One region of the Hoeflea sp. AS60 genome, then DNA from elsewhere that is predicted to be linked to it. Evidence: riboswitches for the same ligand, from Rfam matches in the RefSeq annotation. Region 1 holds a riboswitch; each other region holds the start of a gene.
The links. A riboswitch is a leader RNA that binds a small molecule or an ion and turns the genes downstream of it on or off. The one in region 1 is predicted to bind cobalamin.

Region 1 (7,633 bases):
GCTTTCCGATAGATGCGCTTGAGGAAGCCTTTGCCGATGGCCGCATCTATTCAGGCCATCCCGACATGCCCGAATTCATCGCTACGCCGGAGCAGGTGGAAGCGATCATCGCCTATATCGCTTCGCTGCAGGGCTAGGCCCGATGCCGCACGCTTCCAAGACCGTCCGCCAACTGGCCTTCTGGTCCATCCCTCTGGCGTTTGGAGTGATGGGACTGAAATTCGTCGCCTGGCATTTAACCGGCTCGATCGCGCTCTATTCCGATGCGCTTGAATCCATCGTCAACGTGATCGCCGCGCTGGCGGCGTTCTTTGCCATTGGTTACGCCCAGAAACCGGCTGACACCGATCACCCCTATGGTCACCACAAGGCGGAGTATTTTTCCGCCGTGCTGGAAGGCGTGCTTATTGTCGTGGCAGCGTTGTTGATCGTGCATGAAGCGGCCGGCGGGCTCCTGGCGCCGCAACGGATCGAAGCGCCAGCGCTTGGTTTGGCTGTCAATGCGAGTGCCGCGCTTGTCAACGGGATCTGGGCGGCAGTTCTGTTGCGGTTTGGCCGTCGGCATCGATCCCCGGCACTGCAGGCAGATGGTCATCACATCCTGTCAGATGTGGTCACGTCGGTAGGCGTGATCCTTGGGCTGGGTCTGGCGCTTGCGCTGGATCAGCCGCGTCTCGATCCGCTGCTGGCGATCATTGTCGCAATGAACGTTCTGTGGCAGGGCTGGAAGGTGATCTCGTCCTCCGTCAACGGGTTGATGGACCGGGCGGTCGATCCTGCCGACGAACTGCGCATCCAGACCATCATCAAGGCCGAGGCCCAAGGCGCTATCGAAGCGCACGATATCCGGACCCGCATGGCTGGCCGGGTGTCGTTCGTCGAGTTTCACCTGGTGGTGGACGGCAACATGAGTGTTGAGGAATCACACCGGATTTGCGACCGGCTCGAGTCAGCACTCCGCAATGGGGTCGAAGGCATTCGGGTGATCATCCATGTGGAACCCAGTCACAAGGCCAAGGACGAAGGCGTTCTGTTGACCTGAGAATAGAGCGGGCCGGTTGTGATCAGCTTGCCGATTGAAAGCCGGCGTTCTCGATTATGCGCCGAACCGCTCCAGCGCCATGTGAAACATGCCCGCATCCACATTTCCGCCGGAGATGGTGACAATCACATCCTCTCCCTCGATTTCATCGGCATGAAACAAGGCGGCCGCCAGGGCGACTGCGCCTCCGGGTTCGGCAACCAGTTTGAGCCGCGAAAACGCAAACGCCATGGCCTGCAGCGCCTCATCCTCACTCACCGCCAGGCCCGGGCCTGCAAGCCGCGACAGGATCGGGAATGTCAGATCGCCGGGCTGCGGGGTGAGGATTGCGTCGCAAAGCGAGCCAGACATCCGACTGTTGCGCTCGATGGTGCCGGAAGCCAGGCTGCGAGCCATGTCATCAAATCCTTCGGGCTCCGCCGTACGTACCCGAAGCTTTGGAGCGTTAGCCTCCAAAGCCAGTGCAATGCCTGAGGCAAATCCACCGCCGCCGCAGCAGACAAGGATATCCGCTTGCGAAATGCCTTCCGCAGCTGCCTGTTCGGCGATTTCCAACCCACAGGTGCCCTGACCGGCAATCACCATCGGGTCATCGAAGGGTTTGATCAGCGTCAGGCCGTGCTCCGCCGTCAGCCGGGCGCAGATCTCGTCCCGGTCCTCTGTGGCGCGGTCGTAGAGAACCACTTCCGCACCCAAGGTACGGGTATTGTCGATTTTCATCTTTGGTGCGTCGGATGGCATGAGGATGATAGCGCGTGCGCCGTGCCGCGCAGCAGCCAAAGCCACACCCTGGGCATGGTTGCCGCTGGAAAAGGCGATGACGCCGCGTGCCCGAAGGTCAGGGGCCATCCCCGACAGCGCCGACCATCCGCCGCGAAACTTGAAACTGCCTGTGTGTTGCAGGCATTCCGCTTTGACCCAGACGCGTCGGCCTGCAATCTCATCGAGGAACGGAGAGTTGAGCAAGGGCGTGCGGCGGACATGGCCTTCAAGCCGGGCTTGCGCTTCGCGGATCATCTCGATGTTCATCTGTTTCCCAATCTGAATGGCCGGCCTGTGTGCGATTGAAAAATCACGCGGAACTTACGCCGTTTGAGGCAGTATGCGGCAGGCCTGACAGATGGGTACAATCAATTGATTTCATGGGACACAAAAAACGCCGCGCGAGGCTGGCTCACGCGGCGTATCACTTGGTATGGCTCGCTTGCTCAGGCAGCGTGGCCGTAAACCCGGTTGCTGACAATCGGAGTGCCATCAAGCTTGTGCCAGTTCTTGGCGATAGCCAGAACGCCGAGATCGGCGAGCGGCTCGACAATCACGACCAGCATGTAAGCGCCACCGAAGGCCGCGATCTGCGACAGATTTTCAACGCCAAAGCCGTGGCCATAAAGTGCCCAGAAACCGACCCACATGACAATGCCACCCTGGTAGCTGGTCGAAAGCGCAAGCGCCTGCTTGTAGGACACATCCTTGTAGGCGGTCGCCGCCGGGATGATCCGCTTGGCAATGAGCGACATTGCGTAGAGCGGCACCAGCAATGTGGTGACGTTCATGCCATATTGCGGCAGATCGAAGGGAGCGAAAAGCACGCCCTGGATCAAAAGACCCAAAGCCAGGCCTATCGCTGCCGGACCGGCGCCGAACATCAGGTAAAGCGTCGAGCCGAGGATGAGGTGGACTTCCGAGACGCCAACAGCGTGATGCGGAAACACTTCAAAGAACGTGAAGACGAGAAGCGTGGTGATCACCGAGCGCATCGCCAGCGCGGTTGCGCCGCCATCCTCGCGGATCGTGTCCCAGGACATCTTCAGTGTCAGGCCGCCTGCCGCAGCCGCGGTTGCGTAGCTCAAAGCCAGTTTTGCGCCGTCTACGACGCCGGGTTCAATATGCATTTCTAAGCCCTTTCTGCACCCATCGTGCAAGAGGTTGGAGTTGGAAACCCGCGACTGCGGATTCCATAGTCCGGGCAGGTCTCCTGGCTTGCGCTTGATCGCCGTCATCCGCCTTCCCGGGGGATCCCCAGTGGCATTATGGATGCGACTCACGCTCACAGTTGCGAGGGCAGCCACGGATCGGGCCCTGTTTCAGGTCGTCCCTACCGTGTTCCCCTTTAATCCCGAAAGCTTGGCCTTCATGGAACCCGAACAAGCAATTCGTATTCTGGAGCTGACCAGATAGCAATCTGAAAACACGACGTTTTAAGCCGCATCCCGCAACTTTGCAGCTTTTCCGTGGGGCAGGCTGCCGAGGCGGATTGCCCGTGTTGGAGCTGACTGTTACTCAATCTTCATGAGGACTGAAAACACCGACTTTCCGCACTGGCTCGGCCCCGGGCTGGCAACCCTTGGTGTCATCGCAGCATCGGTCGGGTTCGGATTGGTCCCGTATTTTGCCCGTTCGCTGACTGCTGAAGGCATCGCGCCGCACGCCATTGCCTTTTTCCGGTATGCTTTTGCGGCAATTGTACTTGTGCCCTTCGTCTGGCGCGCCAGGGCCAGATGGCCTGCTCTGCTCTGGGGCCTGATCGCCGGTGTCGGCATGGGCGTGGGGTGGATCGGTTATGTTCGCGCGGTGGAGATTGTTCCCGTGTCGACAGCGGGCATTCTCTACATGACATACCCGGTGTTTACGCTGCTGATTGCCTGGCTGATGTTCGGAGATAAGCCGGGTCGCCGCGCCGTTCTGGCGTCACTGATGATCATCGCGGCAGCTGCACTTGCCACCTCACCGGGTGCAGTGACTGTCGATCAGATGCCCGCCCTGATTTTGTCGTTGGCAGCGCCTCTGGGATTCGGGTTTGGCATCAATGTGCTGGTGCACAAGCTCACAGTGCTCAATCCGGTGGCGCGCATCGCCTGCGTCAGTCTCGGTTCTGTGCTAGGGCTTTTGCCATTGATGATCGCCACGCCGATTGCAGCGCTTGTCCCCGGCACTGTGTCAGGCTGGTGGCTTGTGGCTGGCATCGCCTTTGGTTCGGCGCTTGTTCCACAACTTCTCTACACCGTCGCTGCGCCCGCCATAGGCACCGCACGGACTGCGATTGCCGGAAGTTTCGAGCTGCCGACAATGTTTCTGGTGGGGTGGTTTGCCTTTGCGGAGCCGATCGGCTTGGCGCAGTGGATTGCCTGCGCCATCGTCATTTCGGCAATTGCGCTGACGCCGGGAAAGTCCATTCGCAGTGTGGCTGCGAGCCTTCCGGGTGAGGAGAAAGAGCGCATATTCAGTTAAGCTTGTTTGCTGCGATGCAGCGAAAATCTGCCCCCTGCCTTGACACAGCCGCAATTATCAGGCCTAAGAGGCGCAACTGGATAGGGGCCAAATCGGCCGCTGCACGCCTCCTTAGAGTCGAGATGAGCGTGTTCTGACTTCCCCTAACGTCCACCTTGAAATTTCGCGTCGGCCAGCGGCGATGCGCCCAACCCGAACTCCTCCGATTGCGGTCATGCCGTAGCCGGCGGGAATTTTGTGATCGGGCATGGTCCGCGAATGGCAGCGCGCAAGCGCTCCCCCGACGTATTGCCCAAAATTCGAAAGTTATACCATGTTGTTTTCCGAACTCGGTCTGTCCAAGGCCCTCCTCGACACGCTTGATGGTCTTCACCTGACCACACCGACACCGATCCAGGTGCAGGCTATCCCTCCCGTTCTCGAAGGCCGTGACGTTATCGGCCTGGCGCAGACCGGCACCGGCAAGACCGCAGCGTTCTCGCTGCCGATCCTGCATCGCCTCGCGCCCGGCAAGAAAGCCGCGCCGAAGAAAGTCCGTGCGCTGATCCTTTCGCCGACCCGCGAACTGTCCGCCCAGATTGCCCGGAGCGTCAAGGACTACGGTCGCAAGCTGCATCTGACCTCGTCCGTTGTTGTTGGCGGTGTTTCGATCCGCCCGCAGATCAAGGCGCTGGCTGGCGGTATCGATATTCTCATCGCCACCCCGGGCCGGCTGATGGACCTGATCGAGCAGCGCGCTGTCTCGCTCAACGAAATTGAAGTCGTGGTGCTCGACGAGGCTGACCAGATGCTCGACATCGGCTTCATGCCGGCGATCAAGCGCATTCTCGCGATGACGCCGCAAAATCGCCAGACCCTGTTGTTCTCGGCGACCATGCCCAAGGAAATCCGCCAGCTGTCCGACCGTCATCTGAAGGACCCGATCGAAGTGTCGGTGATTCCTGCCAAGAAGACTGCCGACCGCGTCGAGCATTCGGTCATGCACATGCCGACACCTGCCAAGATGGGCGCACTGGCTTCGCTGATCCGTGACCGCAAGGGCGAACGCGTGATCGTGTTCACCCGCACCAAGCGCGGCGCCGACAAGGCCGTCAAGCGGCTTGAAACGGATGGCTTCAACGCAGCCGCCATCCACGGCAACAAGTCTCAGGGCCAGCGCGAACGCGCGCTTGCAGGTTTCCGCGCCGGCACCGTGCCTGTGCTGATCGCCACCGACATTGCTGCCCGTGGCATTGACGTGCCGGGCGTGACCCTGGTGGTCAATTACGAGCTGCCGAATGTGCCGGAAGTTTATGTTCACCGCATCGGCCGCACCGCGCGCGCTGGCGCTGAAGGCACTGCCGTGACCTTCTGTGCACCAGACGAACGTTCGCTTCTGCGCGACATCGAAAAGATGCTGAAGACAGAGATTCCGGTCGAAAAGGCGCCTGAAGGCACCTATGTCGACGCATTGGCTGATCCTGATGGCGATTTTGCTCCGCTGAACAAGACCCAGCGTCCGCGCCAGGGTGCACGGCCGCAAGGCGCCAAGCCGCAGGGTCAGGGCCGCAGGCCCGATCAACGTCAGGGCCAGGGTGGAAAGCCGCAAGGCCAGGGTCGCAACTCCGGCAATGGTCAGCAGGCAGGAAAGCCCGGCGGCAACCGGCATCAGCCGGCAGCAGCCGCAAATCAGAATGGTGATCAGCCGGCAGCAAAGTCGCGTCGTCGCCGCAGCGATCGCCGTCCGCGGCCTGAGCAGGCTGGCGACAAGGCAATTGCTCGCGGCTGATACCAGTCGCCGGATTTCCGCCGGAGCTGATTTCAGGTTCGGCGTGAGAGAGTAAAGACGCAAATGGCGCAGCGATTTTTCGCTGCGCCATTTGCATGTTGGAAACCCATTCGCTGTTCAGCCATTGTTTCGCGGGCCGTATCGTACTATCTGCGAGACATGCAATCACACGGAGACTGGCTTATGAGCGACGAAGAAGAGAAGACGACAGAACTGCCGCTGGGCAAGGAAGCGGAAGCAAACCTGTTCAAATCGCGCTCGATCTTCATCTATGGTGGCATTACCCAGGAATTGGCGCACAAGGTCAGCGCCCAGCTTGCAGCGCTTGCTGCGGCCAGCGACGATGATATCCGCATCTTCGTCAATTCACCGGGCGGCCATGTGGAATCGGGCGATTCGATCCATGACATGATCGGCTTCATCAAGCCCAAGGTCTGGATCATCGGAACCGGCTGGGTCGCCTCCGCAGGCGCACTGATTTATGTCTCTGTGCCGAAAGAGCAGCGCCTCTGCCTGCCCAACACCCGCTTCCTGCTGCATCAACCATCCGGCGGCACCCGCGGCATGGTTTCTGATATCGAGATCCAGGCGCGCGAAATCATCAAGATGAATGCCCGGTTGAACGCGATCTTCGCCAAGGCCACCGGCCAGAAGATCGAAAAGATCGCAGCTGACACCGACCGCGATTACTGGCTGTCGGCAGAGGATGCCAAGGAATACGGCCTGGTGGGCAAGATCATCACCAGCCAGAGCGAAATCTGAGCCGAGCTCAATCGCTTACCATTCAAGCCTCCGCTGGTGAGAACCGGCGGGGGCTTTTTGTTTAGAGCCGATCATCTTTAGATGGAATCGTTTGAAAGCAGGGATTTCATGATCTGGCTAGGAGCGTGAGGCGACGCGGCGCGAGCGCCGTTAGCCTCGCGCGACGACGTCCAGGGCGTGAAAGATCAAGTTCAGACGATTGCAATGGTTCTTTCTTGGCCAACACGCCTTACTTAACCAAGCTTGGGCGTCTTTTCTGCGCCAACGTCGTCAAAATCCTCGCACGATGCGCGGCATCGCGCTTGCGGTTTTTCCTAGCTGACACGAAAAATCCTGCCCATCAAACTGCTTCCAGCTAAAGATGATCGGCTCTAGCTCTTCTGCGACTTGTGTTTTTTCGCCTGCTTGATCATCTTGCCGAACGCCTTGTCCTTGGACCGGCGCTGGGCGAGGCTTGCGGTGTTGTGCTGGTCTTCTGCAACAAGCTTGCGCCACCGGGTCAGCCGCGCTTCGTCGATGTCGCCGCGCTTCAGTGCTGCCTGAACCGCGCATCCGGGTTCACTGACGTGGGTGCAATTGTTGAAGCGGCATTCGAGCGACAGGGCATCGAGATCGGAGAAGACTTCCGCAACACCTTCTTCCGCATCTGTCAGCTGCAATTCGCGCACGCCCGGCGTGTCGAGTACGGCGCAGCCATTGGGCAGTATGTGCAACTGGCGGTGGGAGGTGGTGTGGCGGCCCTTGGCGTCATCTTCGCGGATGGACTGGGTGACGGCGACTTCGCTGACCGAGAGCGCATTTGTCAGCGTTGACTTACCAACTCCGGAAGAGCC
Region 2 (7,633 bases), on a different contig from region 1:
TGCATCAGAACCCGATTGACGGCTTGCGGATGACGGTGTCGGCCGGCGCCAATGTCGGCGAACGGCTGATGGCGGTGGGCAACCGGCATTACGGCAACATCCGCTCAACCGCGATTGAATGGCTGTCTCGGGTCGAAATCGATGAAGACCGGGTCGATGACCAGCCGCGCACCTTCTCTGGCGGCATGCGCCAGCGGCTGCAGATCGCCCGCAATCTGGTGACCGAGCCGCGGCTCGTGTTCATGGATGAACCGACAGGCGGGCTTGATGTTTCGGTACAGGCGCGGCTTCTTGATCTTTTGCGCGGACTGGTTTCCGATCTCGGTCTTGCCGTTGTGGTGGTTACCCACGATCTCGCTGTGGCGCGGCTTTTGTCAGACCGGATGATCGTGATGAAGGAGGGCAAGGTTATCGAGGCTGGTCTCACCGACCGGGTGCTTGATGACCCGCGCGCGCCCTACACCCAGCTTCTTGTTTCCTCTATTCTGCAGGTCTGACCCATGAACACGCTGCTTGTTGCCTCGGAAGTTCAAAAAACCTTCATCATGCACATGCGCGGCGGCGTCGAATTGCCGGTTGTCGCCAATGTATCATTCTCGCTCAAGGCCGGATCATGCGCGGTGCTTGGCGGCCCGTCAGGCGTCGGCAAGAGCTCGATCCTGAAGATGCTGTACGGCAATTACGGCTGCGACAGCGGCCAGATCCTGGTGCAGCACCATGGCCGTCACATCGATATCGCCAGTTCATCTCCGCGCACTGTGCTGGAGATCCGGCGCGACACGATCGGTTATGTCAGCCAGTTTTTGCGCGCGGTGCCGCGGGTTTCGGCGCTGGATGTGGCTGCGGAGCCACTGATGATCCGCGGTGTGGCGCAGGAGACAGCGCATGAACGGGCGCGAGAGCTGTTTACCGAACTCAATCTTCCCGAAAAACTCTGGTCGCTGCCGCCGGCGACGTTTTCGGGCGGCGAACAGCAACGCGTCAACATTGCGCGCGGTTTCATCACCGATCATCCGGTGCTGCTGCTTGACGAGCCGACGGCGTCGCTCGATGCGGCCAACCGTGAGGTGGTCATCAGCCTGATCGCCCGCAAGAAGGCCGATGGTGCAGCACTTCTCGGGATTTTCCACGATCATGACGTGCGCAATGCAGTGGCTGATCACGTCATCGACGTCTCCGCCTTTGCCACTGGAAAGTCTGCTGCATGACCAGATTGTCTGATACGCCTCTGGTGCACTCCACCGCCAAGATCGTGGATTCGACGCTTGGACGCTACACCGAAGTCGGCGCCAACTGCACCGTGGCGCATTCAACCATGGGCGACTATTCCTACTGCGTCGAGAACACGCAAATTGCGTATGCCAATATCGGCAAATTCGCCAACATCGCTTCCCATGTGCGGATCTATGCCAGCATGCACCCGATGGAGCGGGCGTCCTTGCATCATTTCAGTTACCGGTCGTCGTGGTATTTTGACGGTGCGGCAGATGATCAGGAGTTCTTTGACTGGCGCGCCGGGCAGGGGATAACGATCGGTCACGACAGCTGGATCGGGCACGGCGCGGTTGTGATGCCGGGCGTGAAAATCGGCAATGGCGCCAGCATCGGCGCCAACGCGGTGGTAACAAGAGATGTCGCCGATTTCGCCATCGCCGTCGGTGTGCCGGCACGCACGATCAGGCAGCGTTTTTCCGATGATATCGCCAGCCGTCTCGATGCGCTCGCCTGGTGGGACTGGGAGCATGACCGGCTTCATGCCGCGCTCAAGGATTTCCGGTCGCTGCCGGCCGAGGAATTTCTCGAGCGCCACGGCGGTTAAATCTCTCCCTGCCAGCACTCCTCGAAAATCAGCTCATCGAGGGGCAGTCTGCGGTTCCAGCCTTTGACCTCAAGTTCTGGCCGCTCATAGAGCTCATCGACATAGCCCAGACACAGATAGGCGACGATCTCGATCCTGTCGGGAATACCGAGAATGGATTTGAGGTCGGCGTCGCGAAAGATGCTGACCCAACCCATGCCGATGCCTTCGGCGCGCGCCGCGAGCCATAGGTTCTGCACCGCGCAGACGGTGCTGTAGAGATCCATTTTGGAAGTGTGGGTTCGCCCCAGAACGACATCACCACCGCGATCACGGTCACAGGTGACGCAGATATTGAGCGGCGCCTTGCGGATGCCCTCGAGCTTGAGCGACTTGTATTTCGATTGCCGCGCTTCAGGGAACATTGTGGCTGCTTCATCATTGGCGCGACCGAACGCGTCGGCGACACGATCGCGAACACTTTGATCCCTGATAGTTATGAAATTCCACGGCTGCATGAAGCCGACCGATGGCGCGTTGTGGGCGGCCTCCAGCAGACGGCGCACCACGTCATCAGGAACAGGGGTCGCCAGGAACTGGTCGCGCACGTCGCGGCGGGTGAAGATGGCTTTGTATACGGCGTCGCGTTCAGCCGTATCGAAAGCCCTGGCTGCAGTCAGCATTGATGTATTCGGCATTGTTTGATCCCCAACAATCCGTAACACCCCGCAGCGCTGTCCATGCGCTCAAAGGCTATGACGTCTGGCCGGTCTTCTGACTTCGGATCATCTGGTCTGCGCGCCTTCCCGGGTCTCTCCCAGTGGCATGTCGCTCAGACCATCCCCGTCACAGCGTTGGGCACGTTCCGGATTTTCACCGAATTCCCGATTCTCCCGCATGTCACGGGCACCAGACACTTGCATAGGGCCATGGCGGTGGCCGGAGTGCAAGCATCAAAACTGCAGAAATATGTGGGTTTTTGCTTGTTCGGCAGGACGGCTGTGGATCGTAACAAAACTGACATCAAACCGACATCGCGCCTTCACATGGCTGGGCTAGTCCAATCCTCGAAAGTCACAAAACCAAACGTGATCTCAGAGGATTTGCTTATGCTTGAATTGACCGATGTGACCCGCCGTTTTGGCAACAACATAGCCGTTGATGCAGTCACACTCTCAATTCCCGAGGGCCAGATGGTCGGCGTCATTGGACGTTCGGGAGCAGGCAAGTCCACGCTTCTGCGCATGATCAACCGTTTGACACCGTCGAGCAGCGGAGAGATCCGGTTCAAGGGCAAGACGGTCTCGGGCCTGAATGGCGGCGGGCTCCGCAATTGGCATCGTGATTGTGCGATGATCTTCCAGCAGTTCAATCTTGTGCCGCGGCTTGATGTGCTGACCAACGTCTTGCTCGGTCGCCTCAATCACCGTTCGACAGTGCTCAACATTCTCAACATCTTCACTGTCGAAGAGCGCGCCAACGCGCTTGCCGCACTGGAGCGGCTCGGCATCGCCCAGACCGCGCTTCAGATGGCAGGCACGCTGTCTGGTGGCCAGCAGCAGCGCGTCGCCATTGCCCGGGCCCTGATGCAGTCGCCATCGATGATCCTGGCTGATGAGCCGATCGCTTCGCTTGATCCGCTCAATGCGCAGATTGTGATGGATGCGCTCAAGGACATCAATGAACGTGAAGGCATCACGGTGATCACCAACCTGCATACGCTTGATACTGCGCGCCACTATTGCGAGCGGGTGATCGGCATGGCGGGTGGCAAGGTGGTTTTCGATGGCCCGCCCGATGAACTTACCACCGAAGCCGTCCGGATGATCTACGGCGCCTCCGACGATGGCACGGAAATCTCTGAATCCATCACATCGACATCCATTTCAGCCGGTCAACCAGTTGTGCCGGCCAAACCGAAATCCACCGGTCCACTGCAGCCCGCGCTTCGCGCGAGAACTGCAGCCACCGGGGTCGCCTTGCCAGCGTAACAGGCTCAACCCACGGAATTGCCGGCAAGACGCCGGTCCGAACCAGGAGCAGATCCATGATCAAGAAAGCCCTTCTCGCAGCGGCATCGTTCGCTGCCGTCATCGCTGTCCAGCCTGCAGTTGCTGAAGACCTCAAGGACTTCCGCATCGGTATTCTCGGTGGCGAAAACGAAGCCGACCGTCTGCGCAGTTTCCAGTGCATGACAGAAAAGCTGCCTGCCGTTCTCGGCGTTGAAAAGGTTTCGCTTTTCCCCGCTGCCGATTATGACGGCGTTATCCAGGGCCTGCTTGGTGGCACGCTCGATTATGCCGAACTCGGCGCATCTGGCTACGCCAAGGTCTATCTTGATGATCCGAAGGCAGTCGAGCCTATCCTGACCACCATCCAGACCGATGGCGCCACCGGCTACTACTCGGTGATGGTCGCTCGCAAGGATTCAGGCATGACCAAGCTTGAAGACCTCAAGGGCAAGAAGCTCGGCTTTGCCGATCCGGACTCCACCTCGGGCTTTCTGATCCCGTCGGTTACCCTGCCGGCTGCCATCGGCATGCCAATTGCCGATTTCTTCGCTGAAACCGGCTTTGGCGGCGGTCATGAAAACCTCGTCCTCGAAGTGGTCAAGGGCAACTTCGACGCTGGCACAACCTGGGCTTCGGGCGTTGGCGAATTCAAGGACGGCTATACCTCCGGCAACCTGAAGAAGATGGTCGACAAGGGCATCGTCGATATGGGCGATCTGGTCGAACTCTGGAAGTCGCCGCTGATCCCGAACGGTCCGATCGTTGTTCGCTCAACGATGGATACAGACATGAAGACCAAGTTCAAGGACTTCATGATGGCCCTGCCTGAAAGCGATCCGGAGTGCTTCTCCGCGATCCAGGGCGGCGATTACAAGGGCTATACCGAAGTTGATCCTTCGTTCTACCAGGCGATCATCGACGCTCGCAAGGCCAAGATCGGCTCGTAAGCCTCATCCGCATCACATCGCCGCGGTCCCTTGTTCAAGGGGCCGCGGTTTTACCTGTCAGTACAGGACCTCATCATGACAACGCCCCGACATTCACAGATGGTCATCGAGACCGAGCGGCACTGGCAGGCTTTGGCCCGGCAACGGCGTATCTACACAGGCCTGGGGCTTGCGCTTCTCATGATGGCTTTGGCGGGTTCTCTATGGTTTGCCAACGAGACCAATGCCGGCAAGTTCTGGGACCGGCTGCCACATTTTTTCGATTTCTTCGGCGACATGATCCCTCGCGACGGATGGGAAGTCTGGCGCGCACTGTTCGATCTTCCGAGCCCCTATGCGGACGGATCGCTGAAATATGACTATCCAGTCGGTCGAGTGTGGCTGACCGACAGTCTCTACATGCCCGAATATGTCTACAAGATGATCGAGACCATCAACATCGCCATCGTCTCGACCATCATCGGCTTCACCTTCGGCTTCCTGCTCTGCTTCCTTGCGGCTTCGAACCTGACGACGAGAGGCTGGCTGCGTGGTTTCGTGCGGCGTTTTCTGGAAATTCTCCGGGCCTTCCCGGAGATCGTGATCGCCGGGTTCTTTGCAGCAATTCTGTCGCTCGGCCCGGTGCCGGCAATCATTGCCGTTGCGATCCACACGATTGGTTCCTTGGGGAAAATGTTCTTCGAGGTGGTGGAAAACGCGGACATGAAGCCCGACGAAGGATTGCGCGCGGTTGGCGGCAGCTGGGTCGAGAGGGTTCGGTTTGGAATGGTGCCGCAGGTGCTGCCGAATTTCCTGAGTTACACTCTCCTTCGGCTCGAAATCAATGTGCGCGCCTCAACGATCATCGGCGCAGTTGGTGGCGGTGGCATCGGGGAAGCCCTGCGGCTGTCGATCAGTCGCGGCCATGAGGCCAAGACCATTGCCATCGTCCTTCTGCTGCTCATCACCGTGATTGCGGTTGATCAGCTTTCTGCCTGGTTGCGCAAACGTGTGGTCGGCGAGCAGGCCTTTACCAGTGCCCGTGCAGGAGCCTTGTCATGACCGCGATGACTGCAAGCCAGATTGACGATATTGTCGGGCGCTACCCGGATGTGTTCAACCGATCGTTTCTGACCCGTTACGGCAAGGTTGTGATGGTTGCGGCCGTCGGCCTTTACCTGGTTTTTGCCTGGAACCTGTTTGCCATCGGGCAGGTTTTTCAGCGCGGCAGCTGGGATATTGCCGGAAGCTATCTCGCTGACTGGATCTCGTACGAAGTGCGACCGGATATCGTTTATCACGACGGGTATCTGGAGGTGGAGTTTCCAAAATATTCTCCGCTTGGCTCCGACCCCAAGCCAGACTGGCTGGTGACCGAGAATGCCGAAGTGACGGTGATAACAAAGGCCACGAAAGCCGCACCGGCCGAGGCGCCGCCTGCGGCAACGGGCTTCATGAATCCAGGCGCCAAGGGAACGTCGACAGGTTTCATGGCGCCGGGTGCGGCGCTCGGCGGCGCTGCGGCGGATGCCGGGTCATCGACAGCGGCGACGCCAGCGACCTCGGAACGGAAAATTCTGCCGGTCCGTGTCGATGTCGACATGAGTTCGGGTTCGGTTCTGGTTGAACCTTACCGGGTGACGCTGAAACGCGGCTCGGAGACGGTTGTCCTCAATATCGGATCTGACGGTCTTGTGCGGGCCGACAGCGCTCTGCCTGAATGGGTGGTCAATCGCCGCGAAGGTGAAAAAATGATCGCCAGTTTCGGATTTGCCGGCCGAGTTGAAATTGAAGACGACGAGGTCAAAGTCCGGCAACGGTTCCTGGGCTGGGAGAATTTTGTGTTCGACACGTCTTCTCCGTTCTGGAACCGCGGCTTTGGCGATGTCGCAGCGACAGTTCTCTGGGGAGAGCGGATAAAGCCGGAGCAATCCAACCTGTCGCTTGCTGTTGATAATTTCCTCAACAATGCCGAATGGCAGCATGGCGATGTGTTCATCAAGCTCGGACAGACGATTGTCATGGCGTTCGTCGGCACGCTGTTCGCCACTGCAATCGCTTTTCCCTTGTCCTTTATGGCGGCGCGCAACATCACCCCGAGTTTCCTGACCAACCAGGTGGTGAAACGGCTGTTTGACTTCCTTCGCTCGGTCGACATGCTGATCTGGGCACTGTTTTTCACGCGCGCATTCGGCCCCGGACCGCTCGCCGGCATTTCCGCCATTTTCTTCACCGATACCGGGACGCTCGGAAAACTTTACTCCGAGGCCCTGGAAAACATCGACGAGAAACAACGCGAGGGTGTACGTTCGCTGGGTGCGAATCCGTTGCTGATTCAGCGGTTCGGCGTCGTGCCGCAGGTCTTGCCGGTGTTCGTCAGTCAGTCGCTGTATTTCTGGGAATCCAACACCCGCTCGGCGACCATCATCGGTGCGGTTGGCGCGGGTGGCATCGGTCTCAAATTGTGGGAGGCGATGCGCACCAATGCGGATTGGGAGAATGTTGCCTACATGGTGATGCTGATCCTGATCGTGGTCTACATTTTTGACACGATTTCCTCGCGACTGCGTGGATTGCTGATCGGCAAGGGACAGACTTGATGCGATATGCTCTCTATTTTGCTCCGGGTCCTGGCGAGGCGCTGGCGGATCTTGGCGCGAGCTGGATAGGGCGTGAGGCTCTAACCGGCGTGGCGGTCGATCATCCTGAACTTGGTGGCTTAAGCGCAAACGAGCTTGCGTCGATCACCGGCCCGGCGCGGCGCTACGGATTCCATGCAACGCTCAAAGCACCGTTTCGTCTGGCCGAGGGCGTGAGCGAAGCCGATCTGGTGAGGGCAATGGACCAGTTTGCCTCCGATGCCGTGGCATTTGAGATTCCGTCGTTGGTCGTTGGAC
Region 3 (7,633 bases), on a different contig from region 1:
GATCAGCGCCATCGCCTGGGCAATATCATCACCGCCGGTGCGCATGTTGGATGTGCCCCAGGCCGTCAGCGCCATCGATGTCGGCCACTCGCCGTGATCCTGCAGATGGCGGATGACTAGCAGTTCCGCCGATTTCTGCCCGAGCTCCCAGGCCGCCGGCGTCGGCACCGCACGGCTGTCGACCGAATAGAAATTCCGCCCCGTCGGCAGCACATCAGGTCGCCCCCGCGTCGGAGCACCCGACGGTCCGGGACCCACGAACCGGCCATCAAGCGCGGTCAGCAGACCGGCAATCTCGGCGTCTCCGCAAGCTTCGACAGATGGCTTGATCAGGGTTTGAATATTGGCCATCACCGCCGCTGTGGCTTCCCACTCTGTCGGCAAGGCAGTCCGCCCGGAAACCAGTTCAATCGCCAGCAGTTCGATCCGCTCGACCGTGTCGCCATTGGTGCGCCAGAGATCGCTGCATACTGCCTGCAGCACCGCCGGCCGCGGACCATCCCATGCAGCTCCCATCAGGCAATCGAGCGGGTCGAACCCTGACAAACCCGCATCCCTTGCTATCGACCGCTGCAGGCTGTCTTCGCCGGTCGCTTCGCCACGCTTGATCCGCGCCAGCGCAACAGTCAGATCGGTGAGCAGCCCACCCTCAGGCGATTTGCCAAAGATGTGCAGCCCGTCGCGGATCTGCATTTCCTTGAGGTCACACAGCCAAGCGTCGAGCTTTTCGAGCGCCAGATCATCATCATCCCCGGGCGCTATGCCAGCATCGCTGTCGAGCCCGATGTCTCGCACGAGATCGAGGATCTGACCTTTCAGCAGCTTCAGCCGTCGCGGATCGTGGCCGGAGGCTTCGTAGTATTCGTCCACCAGTGCCTCGAGATCCTTGAGCGGCCCGTAGCTTTCGGCGCGGGTCAGGGGCGGCGTCAGGTGATCGATGATGACAGCCGATGTCCGCCGCTTGGCCTGTGTCCCCTCGCCCGGATCATTGACGATAAACGGATAGACATGCGGCATGGGCCCGAGCACCGCTTCAGGATAGCACGCCCGCGACATCGCCAGCGCCTTGCCAGGCAGCCATTCGAGATTTCCGTGTTTGCCCATGTGGATGACCGCATGGGTGTCAAAGTGACCGCGCAGCCAGGCATAGAAGGCGAAATAGCCATGCGGCGGAACCAGATCCGGCGCGTGATAGCTGGCCTTCGGATCGATGTTGTAGCCACGCGCCGGCTGGATACCGACAACCACATTGCCAAAGCGCAGCAAGCCCAGATGAAATACCCCATCGCGATAAAACGGGTCAGTCTCCGGCGCGCCCCAGCGTTCGTTCACAGCTGACTGGATGGCAGGATCCAGCGTCGCAAAAAACGCCTGATAATCGTCGATGGGAAGAGGAACCCCGCCGCTGCGTTCATCGCGCACGGCATTGGTCGGCCCGGCCTTCAGCGCGGTCACAAGCGCGTCACCATCAGCCGGAAGCTCACCGGCCTTATATCCGGCCTTCGCCATCGCACGCAGCACTTCAACCGTGCCCGCGGGCGTGTCGAGCCCCACGCCGTTGGCGATGCGACCATCCCGGTTGGGATAATTCGCCAGCACGATCGCCACCCGGCGATCCGCTGCTTGTGTCCGCCGCAACCGCGCCCAGCGCGATGCCAATTGAGCGACGAACTGCACCCGGTCAGGCTCCGGCGCATGGGTAACGATATTGGCCTCGACCATCTCGTCAAACCGCGCCGCCGCCTTGAACGACACCGCGCGCGCAAGCACCCGGCCATCAACTTCCGGCAAAGCCACATGCATCGCGAGATCGCGCGAGGTCAGCCCCTGATGCGATGCCGCCCAGGCCTCGCGGCCACCGCTGGCAAACACGGCCTGCAACACCGGGGCACCGGTGGATTCAAGCACCGTGCCCTTGGTCTGTCCGCCCGGTGACGACACCGCAAAACCAGTGGCATTGATCACCACGTCGGGCGCCGCATCGGCAAAGATCGCTTCGAGCGTGCCCATCGACACCGGATCCTTGAGACTGGAGACAAACACCGGAAGCGCGTTGACGCCCTCGGCTTTCAATGCGTCGCACAAGGCTGCGACGGGTGCCGTCTGCCCGCTCTGCACCAGCGCCCGGTAAAAGCAGACTGCCGCCACCGGCGCGCCGTGGGTCCAGTCCCGCTTGACGTCGGCAAGCCCCGGATTTCCAGTGTTCGGATGCCACAACCCGGCTTTCAGCAGCGGTGCTGCCGGTCCGGGTCGCTCGCCGCCTTCAATCAGTGCTTCGGCATAGGTGATCAGCCCGCGCGCATTCTCGGCCCCACCCTCGATCAGGTAAGCCCAAAGCTGATCCCGCGCCGCATGATCCAGCGTCGACAGCGGCTCCAGCCCCGCATCAGGCCGGTCATCGCCGGGAAGCGCTGCAATCTTGAAACCATGCGCGACGGAGGCCGCATGCAGGCTCTCGAGCGCATAGGCGAAATAGCTGGCCCCGCCGAGTGCGCGCACGATCACCAGCTTCGCCTTCGGCGCCATCCTGGCGACAAAGGTGTCGACCGACATCGGGTGCTTGAGATCGGAAAGACTCGCCAGCCGCCACTTCAGCTGGCCAGTCGTCTGTCGTGCTGCGGCAATGCTCGCAAGCTCGGTGTCCGCCGCACTCAGGAACAGAATGTCGCCCGGGCTCTGGCCAAGATCGACGGCCTCATTGCCGTCGCTCAGGCTTCCCTTCTGTGCGACAAGAAGATGCATCCTGCTTAACCGGCGAGCCCGGCCAGGCTCTCGCGAATGGCAGCCTCGTCAATGTCATGCAGTCCGATGACGACGAGCCTGGTTTCCCGAGCCTCTCCGGCAGCCCATGGCCGGTCGAAATGCGTGTCGATCCGGCTTCCGACCGCCTGCACCACCATCCGCATAGGCTTGCCGGAAATGTCGGCAAAACCCTTGAGCCGCAGAATGTCGTGCGAAACGATCAGAGCCTTTAGGCCTTCGCTGAAGGCGGCCGCATCGCTGACCGGACCAAGCGAAACGACAAAGCTCTCGAACTCATCATGATCATGCTCATGGCCGTCCGCATGATGCAGCTCATGGTGCGACTTGCGGTTCGAAATATCGTCTTCGGTGCCGATACCCAGACCGAGCAGCACCTCTGGCGCCACCTCGCCCTGCCGCGCTTCGACGAAAATCGGCTTGCGCGACATGTGCTCCGATATTCCGGCGCGAACGCCTTCAAGATCTTCAGCGCTGATCAGATCGGCCTTGTTGAGAATGATCAGGTCGGCAGCGGTCAGCTGGTCCTCGAACAATTCCTCCAGCGGGCTTTCATGATCGAGTCCGTCATCCGCCAGCCGTTGCGCGTCAAGCTTGTCGTGATCGTGGGCGAAGCGGCCGGCAGCGACAGCGGCACTGTCAACGACCGTCACCACGCCATCGACGGTCACCTGCGTCTTGATGCCAGGCCAGTTGAAGGCCGCGACCAGCGGCTGCGGCAATGCAAGACCGGATGTCTCGATGACGATATGGTCAGGACGATCCTTGCGCGCCAGCAGCTTTTCCATGGTCGGGATGAAATCATCAGCCACGGTGCAGCAGATGCAGCCATTGGTCAGCTCGACAATGTCTTCCTCGCGGCACACTTCCTCGCCGCAGCCCTTGAGCACATCACCATCGACGCCCAGATCGCCGAATTCATTGATGATCAGCGCAATCCGCTTGCCCTTGGCGTTGGACAGCATGTGCCGGATCAGCGTGGTCTTGCCCGCGCCGAGAAAGCCGGTGATCACGGTTGCAGGAATTTTTGAACCCATCATGGCGTCAGCCCTTCATTTTGAGTGGCAGGCCGGCGGCGACGAAATAGACTTCGTCGGCCAGGCTTGCGATTAACTGGTGGAGGCGGCCGGCATGATCGCGAAACGCCCGCGCCATGGCATTGTCAGGCACGATGCCCAGCCCCACCTCATTCGATACAAAGACCACAGGCCCCTCAAGCGAAGGCAGTGATCCGGCAAGTTCGTCAAACGCGGCGTCGATGTCGTGCTCGCCGAGCATAAGATTGGTGACCCACAGGGTGAGGCAATCGACCAGCACCGGACGGTCGGCGCGTGTATTGGCTTCAAGCGACTTCGCCAGTTCCAGATGAGCCTCGATAGTCTCCCAGCCCTGCCCGCGCCGGTCCTGGTGTGAGGCAATGCGGTCGCGCATTTCGTCATCCCAGGCCTGACCCGTTGCCAGGTACAATCTTGATCCGGAGGCGCGTTCGACCAGGCCTTCGGCAAAACCGGATTTGCCCGAGCGGGCACCGCCCAGCACAAGCGTCACCTTTGGCAGACCGTCTGTCACGCCGCTCTTTCCTCGGGCACCCGAGACAGGAAATACCCCAGCAACCCGCCAAGCAGCAGCCAGAAGAACAAGGTTGTTGCAAGCGAGGCCGCAGCATAGGCAGAGGCGATATAGGCGGGTACTTCGCTCGACAGATCTTCGGGAATTGGCGAGCCCCAGATATGCGGTGCAACGATGATCACAACGCCCAGCACCTTGATCGGCCATTCTGGCCGCATGGCGAGACACCAGATCCCCACCGCTGAGGCGAGCACCGCAATCATCCACCAGCCCTGACGGTCACCAAGGTCGGCATAGGGAAAACCCGGAACCGCCGGTGGCAGGCTCATCGCAGGCGCAAGCTGGACGCAGAACCAGGCCGCTGCTCCCAGAAGAACACCCCGCGTGAGAGCTTGGCGGCCCCCGGGGAAATCCATCCCCGTCAGTAACGCCACGGCAGCGAGCATCAGCGCGAAGCCCGCTCCGGCAACCAGATTGGCAAGGATCGTATCGCCAAGCCGGCCAAAGCCAAGCATCGACCCATCATCACTATGGCCGTGATCTCCCGCATGTTCATGCGCGGGCTCGGCAGCACTGTGAGAATGGCCAGCTTCGCCATTCTCGTAGGCTTCCGCCTGCATGATCAGCGGAATGGTTTTGACATATTGGGCGGGCGTCATTGCGAAACCCGCAATGAGCCCGGCGGCAAGAGCCGCCAGGAGCAACCTGACAATCATAGGATCAATCCCTTAGTGGCAGGGAAAGCCGTAGGAATGACGGGTGTCGTGCGCTGCATCGTGCAGCGCCTGAGAGTTGGCGAGGCCAACCCCGAACACCAGTATGGAACCGATGACCAGCGCCATCAGTCCGGCAACAGTGCGCGCACCGATGCGATCGGTGAGTGAAAGCGTTTGAATCTTAACAGCCATGACAACCTCCGTGAATGGCTTCGGGAGAATACCTCTCCCAAAGGTCCGGCTCTCAACCGGTGCGAATGGCAGGTCTCCTGGCTCACGGGTCGCGTCGACGTTGCCGTCGAACATCAGCAAATGCCAACCTTCCCGACGTTTATGGCGGTCATGAAAACGGGACGATTCGTAGACAAAGAGGCGTCCGCGCCGATTGATCATGCCGCCACGTCAGTGGCGTTTCCGGTCCGGAGCTTCAAGTTGACGGAAAGACACCATTGTCTCCCGTCACTCTGGCATTCCGTGCCGGTGACATTTGCCTCGCCGCTCTACAGTCGCGGGGTCGGCTGCGATAAGGATGCCCTGATTGGGTCCACCCCGTCGCATTCCCTTTTGATCCTGAAAACCAGTTCGGTTTTCTGGAACCATTCGAACTTCAATTGATAGGGCTGACGCGGCGGGCTGTCAATCGCAGCTGCGCCATTGCCGCTTCCATCAGCGACCGATCTGAGCGGAAGCTTCCATCAGCCGTTCAAAGCCGACGAGTCGGTCAAGTTCACCGGCAATTTCATCGAGCGCCTTGTCCACATCGGCGCGGAAATTGGTCTCCCCGCCCCGAATGCCAAATTCCGCGAGGAGCTTCGCGCGGTAGGAATCCGAATCGAACAGGCCGTGCAGATAGGTCCCAGATACCTTGCCGTCGGCTGATATCGCGCCGTCGGGACGGCCATCGAGAAGCGTCATCGGCCGGGCACTATCCGGACCGCGACTGATACCGAGATGAATCTCGTAGCCCGACAAGCCCACATCGTACTCGGCGGACCGGGCTTCGATGTTGCGGACAGTCTTTTCGGGCGCCATCTCGGTGTCGATATCGAGCAACCCGAGCCCCTCGGCAGATGTCGCGCCACCTTCAAGCCCCTGCGGATCCAGCACACTCTGTCCCAGCATCTGGTAACCGCCGCAAATACCGATTATGCGACCGCCGCGCCGGCGGTGCGCCTGCAGATCTTTGTCCCAGCCCTGCTGACGGAAATCGTTGAGATCGGAAATCGTCGATTTCGACCCCGGCAGGATAACAAGACCGGCATCTTCGGGCAGCCGCTCACCGGGCCGCACGAACACGAGTTCGACTTCCGGTTCGGCCTTGAGCGGGTCGAAATCGTCGAAATTGGCGATCCGCGACAAGATTGGTACTGCCACCTTGAGCGCCCGCGCGTCTCCCCGGACCAGCCGCTCGAGTGCCACCGAATCCTCAGCAGGCAGTCGCGCTGCGGCTTTCAGCCATGGTATCACACCAAGACACGACCAACCGGTAAAACCGTCGACAGCAGCAATGCCGTCATCAAACAGGCTGACATCACCGCGAAACTTGTTGATGAGGTAGCCAACGATCATCGCCCGGTCTTCGTCGGGCAGGATTGTGTGGGTCCCGACCAGCGATGCGATCACCCCTCCCCGGTCGATGTCACCGACCAGCACCACCGGAACCCGGGCCGATGTCGCAAATCCCATATTGGCGATATCGCCTGGTCTGAGATTGATTTCCGCCGGAGAGCCGGCGCCTTCAACCAGCACAAGATCCGCCTGCTCCGATACACGGCCGAAACTGTCGAGGACCGCCGCCATCAGCTGGGGCTTGAGCTTCTGGTAATCGCGGCCCTTTGCATGCCCGAAGACCTTGCCCTGAACCACCACTTGCGAACCGGTTTCCGATTGAGGTTTGAGCAGCACCGGGTTCATGTGCACACTGGCAGGCACCCGGCAGGCCAGTGCCTGCAGCCACTGCGCCCGGCCGATTTCGCCGCCATCATCGGCGACCGCGGCGTTATTGGACATGTTCTGCGGCTTGAACGGCCGGACCTTCAGTCCGTGATTAGCCGCGAGCCGGCAAAAGCCCGCAACCAGTGCGGTCTTGCCAACATCCGAACCTGTTCCCTGAAACATCAACGCCCGTGTCATGGGACCGTCGATAGCACCGCAAACAGCAGATCAAAAGGCTTTTTCAAGCGCTCGCGCTAACCATTCGTTCACCGCGTTTTCAAACCTTCGGCAATTTCTTTTTGCGACATCTGAATTGCGACATGCCGCGGCGGATTCAATGCAGCTCACCCCACCCGATAAGCATAGAGCAGCGGCAGATGGTGATTGCCATTTGAATAATGTCGTCAACACCAAACGGAAGGACATCGCCATGCTTTATGTATTCAACTCCGCCAATCGCGTTCAGATCGCATGGAACAACGTGCTTCCGGTTCAGAAGGCTAACGAGAAGCGCAAGTCAGGCATTCTCAACAGCCTCATCCGCACCCTTTCCGCAGGTTGAAGCCACCCAACGGCGCCCTTCGGGAAAGCGTGTTTGAACGAGATTTCAGAAGGCCGGATGAGCGATCGTCCGGCCTTTTTATTTTGACCGG

Region 2: another riboswitch for cobalamin. It lies ahead of bluB (5,6-dimethylbenzimidazole synthase); the one in region 1 lies ahead of WNZ14_RS19980 (energy-coupling factor ABC transporter permease).
Region 3: another riboswitch for cobalamin. It lies ahead of WNZ14_RS20765 (CbtB-domain containing protein); the one in region 1 lies ahead of WNZ14_RS19980 (energy-coupling factor ABC transporter permease).

Annotation. Positions count from the first base shown of each region.
Region 1 covers NZ_JBBMQP010000003.1:172,538-180,170, reverse strand. The annotation lists gene WNZ14_RS19995 (cytochrome c) at 1-137, shown strand, start outside; gene WNZ14_RS19990 (cation diffusion facilitator family transporter) at 143-1,042, shown strand; gene WNZ14_RS19985 (threonine/serine dehydratase) at 1,097-2,071, opposite strand; gene WNZ14_RS19980 (energy-coupling factor ABC transporter permease) at 2,251-2,934, opposite strand; cobalamin riboswitch at 2,990-3,201, opposite strand; gene WNZ14_RS19975 (DMT family transporter) at 3,332-4,270, shown strand; gene WNZ14_RS19970 (DEAD/DEAH box helicase) at 4,584-6,038, shown strand; gene WNZ14_RS19965 (ATP-dependent Clp protease proteolytic subunit) at 6,222-6,800, shown strand; gene rsgA (ribosome small subunit-dependent GTPase A) at 7,172-7,633, opposite strand, start outside.
Region 2 covers NZ_JBBMQP010000002.1:211,315-218,947, forward strand. The annotation lists gene phnK (phosphonate C-P lyase system protein PhnK) at 1-497, shown strand, start outside; gene phnL (phosphonate C-P lyase system protein PhnL) at 501-1,208, shown strand; gene WNZ14_RS11295 (DapH/DapD/GlmU-related protein) at 1,205-1,819, shown strand; gene bluB (5,6-dimethylbenzimidazole synthase) at 1,816-2,496, opposite strand; cobalamin riboswitch at 2,545-2,727, opposite strand; gene phnC (phosphonate ABC transporter ATP-binding protein) at 2,908-3,789, shown strand; gene phnD (phosphonate ABC transporter substrate-binding protein) at 3,846-4,757, shown strand; gene phnE (phosphonate ABC transporter, permease protein PhnE) at 4,833-5,798, shown strand; gene phnE (phosphonate ABC transporter, permease protein PhnE) at 5,795-7,336, shown strand; gene WNZ14_RS11325 (DUF1045 domain-containing protein) at 7,336-7,633, shown strand, end outside.
Region 3 covers NZ_JBBMQP010000004.1:71,645-79,277, reverse strand. The annotation lists gene cobN (cobaltochelatase subunit CobN) at 1-2,742, opposite strand, end outside; gene cobW (cobalamin biosynthesis protein CobW) at 2,748-3,800, opposite strand; gene cobU (bifunctional adenosylcobinamide kinase/adenosylcobinamide-phosphate guanylyltransferase) at 3,805-4,329, opposite strand; gene WNZ14_RS20770 (CbtA family protein) at 4,326-5,045, opposite strand; gene WNZ14_RS20765 (CbtB-domain containing protein) at 5,058-5,237, opposite strand; cobalamin riboswitch at 5,287-5,661, opposite strand; gene WNZ14_RS20760 (cobyric acid synthase) at 5,712-7,178, opposite strand; gene WNZ14_RS20755 (hypothetical protein) at 7,411-7,542, shown strand.